DNA from 2 places in the Polaromonas sp. SP1 genome. Region 1 is predicted to be linked to the other one. Evidence: predicted binding sites of a transcription regulator. Region 1 holds the regulator's gene; the other holds the start of a gene.
The links. Region 1 encodes HrcA, which represses chaperone genes, less so after heat shock. Its sites were predicted from a motif close to TTAGCACTCNNNNNNNNNGAGTGCTAA; they were not measured.

Region 1 (6,458 bases):
CCGCAGACTGGAAGCCATCGAGCGCATACAGCAGGCAGCTTCGGGGCTGGATGAACGGATCGCCGAAATCGACGACCAGGAAAAAATCCTCAACGAGCTGGACACCAAGCTCACCGAGCTGACTTCGCACCTGATCAGCGGCACGTCATCGGCTGCGAAAACACCGGGCGCCCCTGCCGCACCGGAAACCGCGGCTATTCCTGAAGCCGCCTGAGCGTTGACGGAGCCTGTCATCCTGCTGAACCTTGACGGGGCGGTGAGCCAATGGTGAAGCAGGCAGGCCGCGATGCCTTGGCCGGGTTTTCCGGCGAAATCGTCCGCTGGCAAAGCACGCACGGCCGCAACAGCCTGCCCTGGCAGAACACGCGCGACCCCTACCGTGTCTGGCTGTCTGAAATCATGCTGCAGCAGACCCAGGTTGCGACAGTCCTTGACTACTACGCCCGGTTTCTGGCGCGCTTCCCGACAGTCGCTGAACTGGCTGCGGCCAGTGAAGACGAAGTCCTGGGCTTATGGAGCGGGCTGGGTTACTACAGCCGCGCGCGCAACCTGCACCGCTGCGCAAAAGACGTCATGGTCTTGCACGGCGGGCGGTTTCCGCCCACAGCGGAGCAACTGCAAACCTTGCCCGGCATAGGCCGGTCAACGGCGGCAGCCATCGCGTCCTTCTGCTTCGCAGAGCGTGTCGCCATCCTGGACGGCAACGTCAAGCGGGTACTCACACGGGTGCTGGGTTTTTCTGCGGACCTGGCGCAAAGCGCCAATGAAAAGGCGCTGTGGAGCCGCGCTACAGAACTCCTGCCCGACCATGACCTGCCGCAAAACATGCCGCGTTACACGCAGGGGCTGATGGACCTCGGTGCAACGATTTGCGCCAGGCGCCAGCCTCAGTGCCTGCTGTGCCCGGTCCAGGCGTTGTGCAAGGGGTATGCCGAAGGCGATCCCGGCAAATACCCCGTCAAGACCCGCAAGCTCAAACGCAGCGCACAAGGCTTGAGCCTGCTGTGGGCGCAGCGGCCCGATGGCTCGGTCTGGCTGGAAAGGCGCCCCGGCAAGGGTGTATGGGGCGGCTTGTATTGCCTGCCTGTATTTGACAGTGACGATGAATTGAGAGCGGTGCTGCCGCCCTCGCTGCAATCACGGCTTGACCCTCTGCCGCAGTTTGTTCATGTGCTCACGCACAAGGACTTGCACCTGTCACCCTGGATCGCGGGCTTTGGCGCCCGCCAGGCATTGCCGAAAGCCATGGTGTCGCAGGAGCGGCCGGGTGCGTGGTTCGGCCGTGATGCCTGGCCTGCTTTGGGATTGCCCGCGCCCGTACGCAAGCTGCTGGAGCAGGATGCCTAAGTGATGCGCCACGGCAAGCTGCCGTGGCGGATTGCGTGTTTTAGCCGGCGTCCAGCTCGCGGTGCCGCTTCAGCGTGCGCCACTGGGGGCTGAAAGCCGCTGCGAGTTGTTCGACCAGGTAGACCGAACGATGCTGGCCGCCCGTGCAGCCGATGGCGACAGTCACGTAACTGCGGTGATCCCGCACCAATGCCTGCAGCCAGTGATTGAGGAACTGCTCGATATGCCCGAACATGTCGGCCACCTCGGAGTGCGCCTTGAGGTAGTTCGCCACAGGCTGGTCGAGTCCCGTCAGGTGGCGCAAGCCCGACTCGTAGTGCGGGTTGGGCAGCATCCGCACATCAAAGACGTAGTCCGCATCGAGCGGCACGCCCCGCTTGAAGGCGAAGGATTCGAATACCAGCGTTAACTGGGTGTTGGGCGCGGAGATGAGTGACTTGACGTAGCCCTGCAGTTGCGACGACCGGATCATGCTGGTGTCCAGCACGTGCGCCTGCTCGCGCATTTCGCCCAGGAGTTCGCGCTCCAGCTCGATGGCGTCCACCAGCGCACGGTGCTGGTCGGAGGCGTCGATGCGGGACAGGGGATGCAAACGGCGCGTCTCTGAAAAACGGCGTACCAGCGTCTCGGTGTTGGCATCAAGGAAGAGCGACTGCACCGCTACGCCGGATTCGCGCAGTTGCCGCAGCTGCTGCGGCACCAATGGCAACGAAGTCGCACTTCGCACATCCATGGCAATCGCGACCTTGGCGGCGCCGTGCTGCTGCTCCAGCGCGACGAAGGGGGTGAGCAGCTCGGGCGGCAGGTTGTCGACGCAGTAATAGCCCGCATCCTCCAGCGCGTGCAGGGCCACCGATTTGCCGGAGCCCGACATGCCGGTGATAAGAACCATTTCCAGGGCTGCCATCACTCTCCCAGCATTTCCTTGGCATGGGCCAGCGTGGTGCCTGAGAGCCGCTCGCCGCCCAGCATGCGCGCGACTTCAGCCACGCGCTGCTCGCCATTGACGTGATCGACCGTGCTGAGCGTGGCGCCGTTTTCCGCCCGTTTGGCGACCACGAGGTGCTGGTCTGCGCAGGCCGCGACCTGGGGCAAATGCGTCACCGCCATGACCTGGCGGTCTTTGCCGAGCTGCTTCATCAGGCGGCCCACCGTTTCTGCAACGGCCCCGCCCACGCCTGAATCGACCTCGTCAAATATCAGTGTCTGCGCCTGTCCCAACTGGCTGGTGGTGACGGCAATCGCCAGGGCGATCCGGGACAACTCGCCGCCGGAGGCCACCTTGCCGACAGGCCGCGGCGTGCTGCCGCTATGGCCTGCCACCAAAAACTCCGCCTGCTCCAGCCCATGTTGGGCCGGCTGCTCGAGCTTGTTGAGTGCGACGTCGAATTTCCCGCCCTGCATGCCCAGGCCCTGCATGGCCAGGGTGATGGCTTTGGCAAGCCTGGGTGCGGCCTTGCCGCGCGTTTTGGAGATCTGGCCTGCTTCGTCGAGGTAAGCCGATTTGGCCTGGCTCTCGTTCTTTTCCAGTTGCGCCAGGTCGGCGGCTTCGTCGAGTTTTTGCAACTCGGCCTGCCAGGAGGACAGCAGTTCGGGCAACTCCGCCGGCGTGCGCTTGTAGCGCCTGGCCAGGCTCACCCACAGTGAAAGGCGCTCGTCCAGCTCCGCCAGCCGCTGGGGCTCCAGCTCGGCATGCCTGGCGTAGCCGTTGAGCGAATGAACCGCGTCTTCCACCTGGGCCAGCGCGCTGTTCAGGACTTCAACAATACCCTTGAATTCAGGCTCGATGTGCGCCTGGCCCTGGAGCGATGTGATGGCCCGCCCGAGCAGCGCGGCGCTGTTGTCGTCGGCTTCCTGCAAGGCATCGACGGCCGTTTGAACCGCGTCACGCAGGGCCTGGGCATTCGACAGCCGCCCGTGCTGGGCATTGAGCTCGTCCCACTCATCGGCCGCCGGCGCCAGCTTGTCCAGCTCGCCGATCTGCCAGGCCAGGCGCTCACGCTCGCGCTGGAGGCTGTCCTGGGCGTCGCGCGCGTCGCTTAATGTCTTTTGGGCAAGCCGCCACTGCTGCCAGCGGCGTGACAGCTCACCGGTGGAAATGTCAGCATAGGAGTCCAGCAAGCCGCGCACCGCGTCCGGCCGCGTCAGGCTTTGCCAGGCGTGCTGGCCGTGAATGTCCACCAGCTGGTCGGCGATCTCCTTGAGCTGGCCTGCCGTCGCTGCGCTGCCGTTGATCCAGGCGCGGCTCTTGCCTTGCGCATCAATCGTCCTGCGCAGCAGCAAGGTGTCGCCGCTGTCAAAGCCGGCTTGCTCCAGCCACGAGGCGAGCCTTGCGGGGCTGTCGAATTCCGCGCTGATCTCACAGCGCGCGGCGCCCTCGCGCACCACGCCGGCGTCGGCACGCGCGCCCAGCGCCAGCTGAAGGGCGTCAATCAGGATGGATTTACCGGCGCCGGTTTCACCCGTGAGCACCGTGAACCCGCTGGACAAATCCAGTTCGAGTTCATGGACGATGACGAAATCGCGAAGCGAGATGCTTTTAAGGCTCATAACGTGGGATACGGGCCGCTCAGGCCACGCCTTCATTCCAGTGAAGTTTTTTGCGCAGGGTGTCGAAGTAGCTCCAGCCCTTGGGGTGCAGGAAGCGCATTTGATGCTCCGAACGCCGCACGGTGATGCGGTCGCCGTGCAGCAAGCTGGCCAGCGACTGCATGTCAAAGTTGGCGCTGGCATCCCGCCCTGCTACTATTTCGATAGCAATCTCTCCAGAGTCTGAAAGGACTATGGGTCGATTTGACAATGTATGCGGGGCAATGGGGGCCAGCACCCAACCGGCGATGGACGGGTGCAACAAGGGGCCGCCTGCAGAAAGCGCGTAAGCCGTGGAGCCGGTCGGCGAGGCGATGATCAGGCCGTCCGCCCGCTGGTTGGCCACAAAACGGCCGTCCACCTCGACACGAAGCTCCACCATGCCGGCGGTCGCGCCGCGGTTGACGACGACGTCGTTCATGGCGGTGGCGCTGAAGACGCAACGCCCGTCGCGAACCACTTTGGCCTGCATCATCCAGCGGCGGTCTTCCTCGTACTCGCCGCGCAGCATGGGGATCAGCGTATTCTGGTAGTCCTCGAAGGCGATGTCGGTGATGAAGCCGAGCCTGCCCTGGTTGATGCCCACCAGCGGAATGCCGAACTCGGCCAGCCGCCGGCCTATGCCCAGCATGGTGCCGTCGCCGCCGACCACCAGCGCCAGGTCGCAGTGCGCGCCGATGCCTGCCGCATCAAGTGTCGGAAACTGCGTCAGGCCGGTGTTGCTGGCAGTGTCCTGTTCTATCGCCACATCACAGCCCTGGGTGCCCAGGAAGTTCGCGATGTCCTCCAGTGCCGACCGGGAGCCTTGTGCGTGGTACTTGCCGATCAGTGCGACATGGCGAAATTGCGACTTCATCGGCAAATTACATCACAACATGGTGACCGAAGCTTCGTAGAATGACTGCATGCTTGATGATCGTGCCCGATTGCTGCTGAAAGCGCTTGTTGAGCGCTATATCGCCGACGGCCAGCCGGTGGGTTCGCGTACGCTTTCGAAAGCCTCCGGCCTTGAGTTGTCACCCGCCACCATCCGCAACGTGATGAGCGACCTGGAGGAGCTCGGCCTGATCGTCAGCCCGCACACATCGGCCGGGCGCATTCCCACGGCGCGCGGCTACCGCCTTTTTGTCGACACCATGCTGACCACGCAGCGCGACCCTTTCCCTGTGGCGGGGCAGATCGGCGCACCCCGGCTGGCGCCGGACCAGCCGCAAAAAGTGTTGAGCAATGCGGCGCACATGTTGTCCAACCTCTCGCAGTTCGTCGGCGTGGTCATGGCGCCGCGGCGTACGTCGGTGTTCCGCCACATCGAATTTTTACGTCTGTCTGAAAAACGCTTTCTTGTCATCATCGTCTCGCCCGACGGCGACGTGCAGAACCGCGTCATCTTTACCGAGGCCGACTACACCCAGTCGCAACTGGTGGAGGCCGCCAATTTCCTCAACTCGCACTACGCCGGCATGGCCATTGAGGAAGTGCGTGAGCGCCTCAAGAACGAAGTGGAAGCGCTCAGGGGCGAAATCGCCACGCTGATGCAGGCCGCCGTCCAGGTCAGCTCCGAAGCCATCGAGTCGCGCGATGAAGTCGTCATCTCCGGCGAACGCAACTTGCTGGCGGTCAGCGATTTTTCGGGCGATATGGGCAATTTGCGCAAGCTGTTCGATCTGTTCGAGCAAAAGGCGCAGTTGATGCGCCTGCTCGATGTGTCCAGCCGCGCGGAAGGCGTGCGCATCTACATCGGCGGTGAGAGCCAGGTGATCCCCTACCAGGAGCTGTCGGTGGTAACGGCGCCCTACGAGGTCGATGGGCAGGTCGTGGGTACGCTGGGCGTGATCGGCCCCATGCGCATGCCCTACGAAAAAATGATCCAGATTGTCGACATCACCTCCAAGCTGGTCAGCACGGCCCTCAGCCACAGCAAGTAGCCCCTTACAATTGCCCTCTTGAGTGGGGCGTTAGCTCAGTTGGTTAGAGCAGAGGACTCATAATCCTTTGGTCGAGTGTTCAAGTCACTCACGCCCTACCATTTATATTTTCATGTGCGCCTCAGCGTCCGGTTCGGGTTCTGGGGCGTTTCTGCGTCTGGGACCCTGAAAAACTGGGGTTCTGGGGTTCTGAAGGGGCTGAAGGCCAGTTTTAGCCTTTAGACATCAGGGCTAGGAGCAATCCCAGCCCCACCAGCAAGGCCGCCTTGTTGCTAAAGCTACGTATCTATGCCTTGCAGGCGATTCCATGTTTTTTTTTGCAATACATGAGCGTTCACAGGTAACCTCTTAGGAAGATCCTGCGCATGGGCGGTTCGGCCAGGAGCCCGATTGGGGGAAATTGCCCTGCTGAGTAACGGAAAATAGTTCTTAGAATACCAACAAAAAAGCCAGCCCGAGGGGCTCACTCCATACGGGGTCAGATTTCGACGGAAGTCAGCAATCCTGTAAACACGGTGCAAACGCCTCAAGTAAATTGACGTGTTACCCCTGTTCGGGCCATCCGATAATTCAGCATCTGGATGCTTACGCCGTACT
Region 2 (6,458 bases), 1.7 Mb from region 1:
GACCTCAAGTGGGAAATCTTCCGCGTGCCCGGCAAGCAGCCGGCCAGCTACAGCTATGTGCGCCACGAAGGCCGCGACGCGGTGCTCGCAAAAGCCGAGGCCTCCGGCAGCATCCTGCGCCATCGCCACCGCATCGAGCCCGACCAGCTCGGCCTGGTGCGCTTTTCCTGGAATGTGCCCAACGCCGGCGCCGGCGCCAACCTTGCGCTGCCGCAACTCGACGATGTGCCGGTGCGGGTAGTGCTCGCGTTTGAAGGGGACCGCTCGCGACTGTCCATGAAAAACGCCATGCTGTCGGAGCTGAGCCGCCTGCTGACCGGCGAAGAGATGCCGTTTGCCACGCTGGTGTATTCGTGGTCGCGCGTCAACCAGCCCGGTGAGGTCATCGTCAACGACCGCACCGACCGCATCCGCAAGATCGTCGTCGACTCGGGCGACCATGGCTACAACGAATGGCGCAGCTACGAGCGCGACATCCGCGCCGACTACCGCCAGGCCTTTGGGGAAGACCCGGGCGCCTTGTTGAGCTTTGCGGTGTTTACCGAAGGTGAAAAGAACGAAGGCCAGCTGCAGGCCTTTTACGGGCCGCTGAAGTTAGTGCCGGCTTCGGCTGTCGCTCGCAAGTAGCGACGCGTCGGCAGGCTCCGGCGGTCACTTTGTCAGAACCTGTAGCCCAGGTGCAGGGTGAAGCAGTCGGGGTCCAGCCCGACATCAATCGTCTGGCCGGTGCTCAGCGTGCCGCGGGTTTTCAAAAATGTCTTGGCATAGCTGCCTTCCAGAAACCATTTCGCGTTCAGGTTCAGCACGCCGCCTACCTGCAATGTGGGTGCCAGTTTGGACTGGAAGGAAACACCGGTAGGCGGCCCGCCGGGGTTGGTGAGCGCTGTCAGCGTGGTGCTGCCGCGTTCCTTGTTGAACCGCACATAGGTAAAGCCGGCACCCACATAAGGGCGAAACCGCGCGTTGGCCTCCAGGAAGCGGTATTGGGCGACCAGTGTGATCGGCAAGGCCCGGGTGTCCGCCACCTTGCCCACGCCGGCCAGAACGCCCGCACCGTAAACGTCGTGCTTGAAACCCAGGCCCAGCGGCAAATGAAGATTGATATGGTCGGTGACCATGTAGCTCACCGCGGCCGTCAGCCGGGTGTCGCTGGCGACGTCGACCTTCGCATCGGCGATCACGCCACCGCCCGTGGGCGCCGAGAGGCTGCCGCTGTCTACCGAGGGCGCGATGCGCGTGACGCCGGCCGAGATAGCCCAGGTGCCGGCCTGTTGCGCAAGCGCCTGGGTGCTCAGGGTGATGAGTACCGCCGCAACGCAGTGTTGTTTTGAAGTTGTCATAGCGGCTTTATATTAGCGACAAGCGTCGGTGCTGAGGTGGCTTGAGGCGCTGATCGCTTCGCAGTGTGGTTTTTAGGCAAGGCCCGGGCGCACAGTAACGCATTCTTTTAGCTTTTGCCATGCTGGGGCGCTGCGTGCTTTTGGAGTCCCCGGTAGCTTTGGCAGGGCCGGCGCATTATCATGGCGCGGGGAATCCGCCCCGTCTGAATCCTGAGGAGGAGTAAAAACATGAATTTCGGCCAAGCCATTTCCGTTTGCCTGGGTAAATATGTCGATTTTTCGGGCCGCGCCGCCCGCCCTGAGTTCTGGTGGTTCTTTCTGTTCCAGATCCTGGTGTCCCTCGTGGCGTCCTTCCTGGGCGACATGGTCAGCTCACTGGTCAGCCTGGCCTTGCTGCTGCCCGCGCTGGCTGTAGGCTCCCGCCGCCTGCACGACATCGGCAAAAGCGGCTGGTGGCAACTGATCTCCCTGACCGTGATCGGCATTCTGGTGCTGATCTACTGGTTTGTGCAGCCCTCGGCCGAAGGCAGCAACCAGTACGACAAGGAGCCTGCCGCTGCCTGAGCTTCAGGTTTCTGGCGCCCATGAAAAAACCCGCAGGGCTTGCGCCCTGCGGGTTTTTTTGTTGGGAGCCCGGAGTTCCGGGCCGCGCCAAAGGCCTGATTACATGCCCATGTCGCCCATGCCGCCCATACCACCCATGCCGCCTGGCATGCCGCCGCCGCCGGCTGCTTCTTCCTTGGGGGCTTCAGCAATCATGGCTTCGGTCGTCAGCATCAGGGATGCGACGGAGGCTGCGTTCTGCAGTGCGGTGCGGGTGACCTTCGTAGGATCCAGGATACCCATTTCGATCATGTCGCCGTAGGTGTCGTTGGCGGCATTGAAGCCGTAGTTGCCCTTGCCGGCCAGAACCGCGTTCACCACCACAGAGGCTTCGCCGCCTGCGTTGTAAACGATTTCGCGCAGGGGGGCTTCGATGGCGCGCAGCACCAGCTTGATGCCGGCGTCCTGGTCAGGATTGTCACCGGCGATCTTGCCAGCCGCTTGCTTGGCGCGCAGCAGGGCCACGCCGCCGCCGGCCACAATGCCTTCTTCCACGGCAGCGCGGGTGGCGTGCAGTGCGTCTTCCACGCGGGCCTTCTTTTCCTTCATTTCGACTTCGGTGGCAGCGCCGACCTTGATCACGGCAACACCGCCGGCCAGCTTGGCCACGCGCTCTTGCAGTTTTTCACGGTCGTAGTCGCTGGTCGCTTCTTCGATCTGGACGCGCACTTGCTTGACGCGTGCTTCGATGTCGGCAGCGGCGCCGGAGCCGTCGATGATGATGGTGTTTTCCTTGCCCACTTCGATGCGCTTGGCCTGGCCGAGGTCAGCCAGCGTCACTTTTTCGAGCGACATGCCGACTTCTTCAGCGATGACCTTGCCGCCGGTCAGGGTGGCGATGTCTTCCAGCATGGCCTTGCGGCGGTCGCCGAAGCCAGGTGCCTTCACGGCCACAACCTTCAGGATGCCGCGCAGGGTGTTCACGACCAGCGTTGCCAGGGCTTCGCCCTCGACTTCTTCGGCAATGATCAGCAGCGGACGGCCGGCCTTGGCGACTTGCTCCAGGGTAGGCAGCAGGTCACGGATGTTGCTGATCTTCTTGTCGTAGAGCAGAACAAAGGGGTTGTCCAGCAGTGCGGACTGCTTTTCAGGGTTGTTGATGAAGTAAGGGGAGAGGTAGCCGCGGTCGAACTGCATGCCTTCGACGACGTCGAGCTCGTTTTGCAGGGACTTGCCGTCTTCCACGGTGATCACGCCTTCTTTACCGACCTTGTCCATGGCGTCAGCAATGATCTTGCCGATGGATTCGTCGGAGTTGGCGGAGATGGAGCCGACCTGGGCGATTTCTTTGGAGGTCGTGGTGGGCTTGGAAGCCTTCTTCAGCTCTTCGGTCAGGGCCAGCACGGCCTTGTCGATACCGCGCTTGAGGTCCATCGGGTTCATGCCGGCGGCCACGTACTTCATGCCTTCGCGGACGATGGCTTGAGCCAGAACGGTGGCGGTGGTGGTGCCGTCACCGGCGTTGTCGGAGGTCTTGGAAGCGACTTCCTTGACCATCTGCGCGCCCATGTTCTGCAGCTTGTCCTTCAGTTCGATTTCCTTGGCGACGGACACACCGTCCTTGGTCACCGTGGGGGCGCCGAACGAGCGCTCCAGAACCACGTTACGGCCTTTGGGGCCCAGGGTTACCTTGACGGCGTTGGCCAGGATGTTCACACCCTCGACCATGCGTGCGCGGGCTTCGCCGCCGAAAATTACGTCTTTTGCTGCCATGATGCAGATTCCTTAAAGTTTATGGATGAAATCGCCTGCCAGCTCAATAGGGATATGCGCTAGCAGCTATCAAATTAATAGCGGTACGGGAATTACTTCTCGACCACTGCAAACAGGTCTTCTTCTTTCATGACGAGCAGTTCGTCGCCGTCGACCTTGACGGTCTGGCCGCTGTATTTGCCGAACAGCACGCGGTCGCCGACTTTCACGCCCACGGGGCTGACTTCGCCCTTGTCGTTCTTCTTGCCTGGGCCAACGGCCAGCACTTCGCCTTGGTCAGGCTTTTCAGCGGCGCTGTCAGGGATGACGATGCCGGAAGCGGTTTTGGTTTCGTTTTCCACGCGTTTGACGATCACGCGGTCGTGCAAAGGACGAAGTTTCATGAGAGCTCCTTGTTTGAGAACAATGGTTTTGGGAATCAAAAAGCACCCATACAGAAGTGGGTGCCTGTTAACTTTGGTGGTGGGGTGCGTTGTTAGCACTCAATACCATCGAGTGCTAATCATAGAGGCAATCAGGCCTGTTTTCAAGGCGGCTTGACTGAAAGTCGCTGTTTTAACGGTTCCCGGTGGTCTGGAGGGTTGGGGCGCACCCGACGTTGGCGGGCATCAAAACCTGTCAAAACCGTTCGATCGGAGGGTTTTGTACTTTTGGACAGGGCCTTGTCCTACGCATAGCTTAGGCGACTCAAACCAGGGTTTTTGGGGTGTGCTGGCTACTATTTATTCAGGTGTTACAAGCCGCTTTGTTCTTAAACGGGTGTTGCGGATTGTTCTTTCCCGGCCATGTTGGCTCACAACCCGCATCCCTGTAACCATGACATTAAAGACCTCAACCGAACCTGTTTTCCTTTCCACCGGCATTTCAGGCCTGGACAACATCCTGGGCGGCGGCCTCATAAAAGACCGCATCTACCTCATCGAAGGTGAGCCAGGCACCGGAAAGACCACCACCGGCCTTCAATTCCTGGTCGAGGGCGCCCGACTAGGCGAGTCCGTCGTCTACATCACACTGGCCGAAACGGCGACGGAGCTGGCCGGGGTCGCCGAATCCCACGGCTGGGATATGGAAGGCATCCACATTCATGAGGTCCTTCCGTCGGAAAACCTGCTGACGCCCGAAGCGGAATACACCATGTTCCACCCCTCAGAGGTGGAAATGGGCACCACCACACAAATGATCCTGTCGGTGATTGAAGAGCGAAAACCGACCCGCGTGGTGATCGACTCGCTCTCGGAGCTGCAATTGCTGGCCGACACGCCGCTGCGCTACCGCCGCCAGGTGCTGGCGCTCAAGCAGTTCTTCGCCAGCCGTTCCTGCACCGTCATGCTGCTGGACGACCGCACGGCCGCCGGCATTGACCTTCAGGTGCGCTCCATCGCCCACGGCGTGATCACGCTGGACCAGTCCGTGAAGGACTACGGCGCCGAACGCCGGCGCGTGCGCGTGGTGAAGTACCGCGGCATCGCCTTTCGCGGCGGCATGCATGACTACGACATCCAGTACGGCGGCCTCTCGGTGTACCCGCGCCTGGTGGCAGCCGAGTCACGGGTCATGGAAAAACGCGATCAGCTCAAAAGCGGCCTCACGGAGCTTGACGCGCTGCTGGGCGGCGGCCTGGAAGAAGGCACCAGCACGCTCATCGCCGGGCCGCCCGGCACCGGCAAGTCCTCGCTGGCGGCCCAGTTCGTCACGGCCGCCGCAGCGCGCGGGCAGTCCAGCGCCATGTTCCTGTTCGAAGAAGCCGCCAACAACCTGCTGAACCGAGCCGACGGCCTGGGCATGAAAATCCGAGAGCCTTACGAACGCGGCACGCTGAGCATCCAGCAGATCGACCCGGCCGAGCTGTCTCCAGGCGAGTTCACCTCCGTGGTGTGCCAGGCGGCCGACCGCGGCTGCAAAGTCGTCGTCATCGACAGCATCAACGGCTACCTCAACGCCATGCCGGACGAGCGTTTCCTGACCACCCATTTGCACGAATTGCTGACCTACCTGGGCCAGCGCGGTGTGGTGACCATACTGATCGGCGTGCAGCAGGGCATGCTGGGCGGCCAGATGTCCACCACGGTGGATGCCAGTTACCTGGCCGACAACGTGCTCATGCTGCGTTACTTCGAGCACGACGGCGAGGTCAAGCAGGCCGTGTCGGTGTTCAAAAAGCGCGGCAGCCTGCACGAGCGCACCATCCGCGAGTTTTCCATGTCCCGCAACGGCATTCACGTCGGCGCCCCGCTGCGCGGCTTCCGCGGCATCCTGACGGGAGTGCCTGTCTATGTCGGCAGTGATCCCGAACTCAATGCCTCCCGCGGAGTGAAATAGGTGGAGCGGCGAATCGTCATTTGTGCGCCCACGGGGCGGGATGGGGCGCTGACCGCCAAAGTGCTGCAGTCGGTCGGCATCCACAGCATCGTGTGCGCCAACAGCGACGAACTCATGCAGCAACTGCCGCTGGGCGCGGGCGCCGTGCTGCTGGTGGAAGAGGTCGTCAGCGGCAGCGGCATGCGGCCCCTGGCCGAATACGTCGCCACCCAACCGACCTGGTCGGACATCCCCATCCTGCTGCTGACGCGCAGCGGCGCCGATTCGCTGGATGTGCAGCGTGCTGTGGAGCACCTGGGCAATGTGACGCTGGTGGAGCGGCCGGTGCGCACCATTGCGCTCATTACCGCCACACGCTCGGCCGTACGGGCGCGTGAGCGGCAATACCAGGTTCGCGATGCCGACAAGCGCAAGGATGAATTCCTCGCCACGCTGGCCCATGAACTGCGCAACCCGCTGGCGCCCATCCGCACGTCCATGGGC

Region 2: a site for HrcA is predicted at 4,132-4,158, ahead of DT070_RS10125 (co-chaperone GroES). Genes of this name have one in related genera too.

What each region holds. Positions count from the first base shown of each region.
Region 1 is NZ_CP031013.1:433,560-440,017, reverse strand. It holds gene DT070_RS02100 (dynamin family protein) at 1-214, shown strand, start outside; gene mutY (A/G-specific adenine glycosylase) at 265-1,347, shown strand; gene rapZ (RNase adapter RapZ) at 1,388-2,254, opposite strand; gene recN (DNA repair protein RecN) at 2,254-3,897, opposite strand; gene DT070_RS02080 (NAD kinase) at 3,917-4,792, opposite strand; gene hrcA (heat-inducible transcriptional repressor HrcA) at 4,842-5,861, shown strand; tRNA gene DT070_RS02070 (tRNA-Ile) at 5,886-5,962, shown strand; gene DT070_RS02065 (ImmA/IrrE family metallo-endopeptidase) at 6,388-6,458, opposite strand, start outside.
Region 2 is NZ_CP031013.1:2,135,255-2,141,712, forward strand. It holds gene DT070_RS10105 (DUF3047 domain-containing protein) at 1-627, shown strand, start outside; gene DT070_RS10110 (OmpW family protein) at 660-1,340, opposite strand; gene DT070_RS10115 (DUF805 domain-containing protein) at 1,569-1,904, shown strand; gene groL (chaperonin GroEL) at 2,004-3,656, opposite strand; gene DT070_RS10125 (co-chaperone GroES) at 3,749-4,039, opposite strand; gene DT070_RS10130 (ATPase domain-containing protein) at 4,473-5,975, shown strand; gene DT070_RS10135 (response regulator) at 5,976-6,458, shown strand, end outside.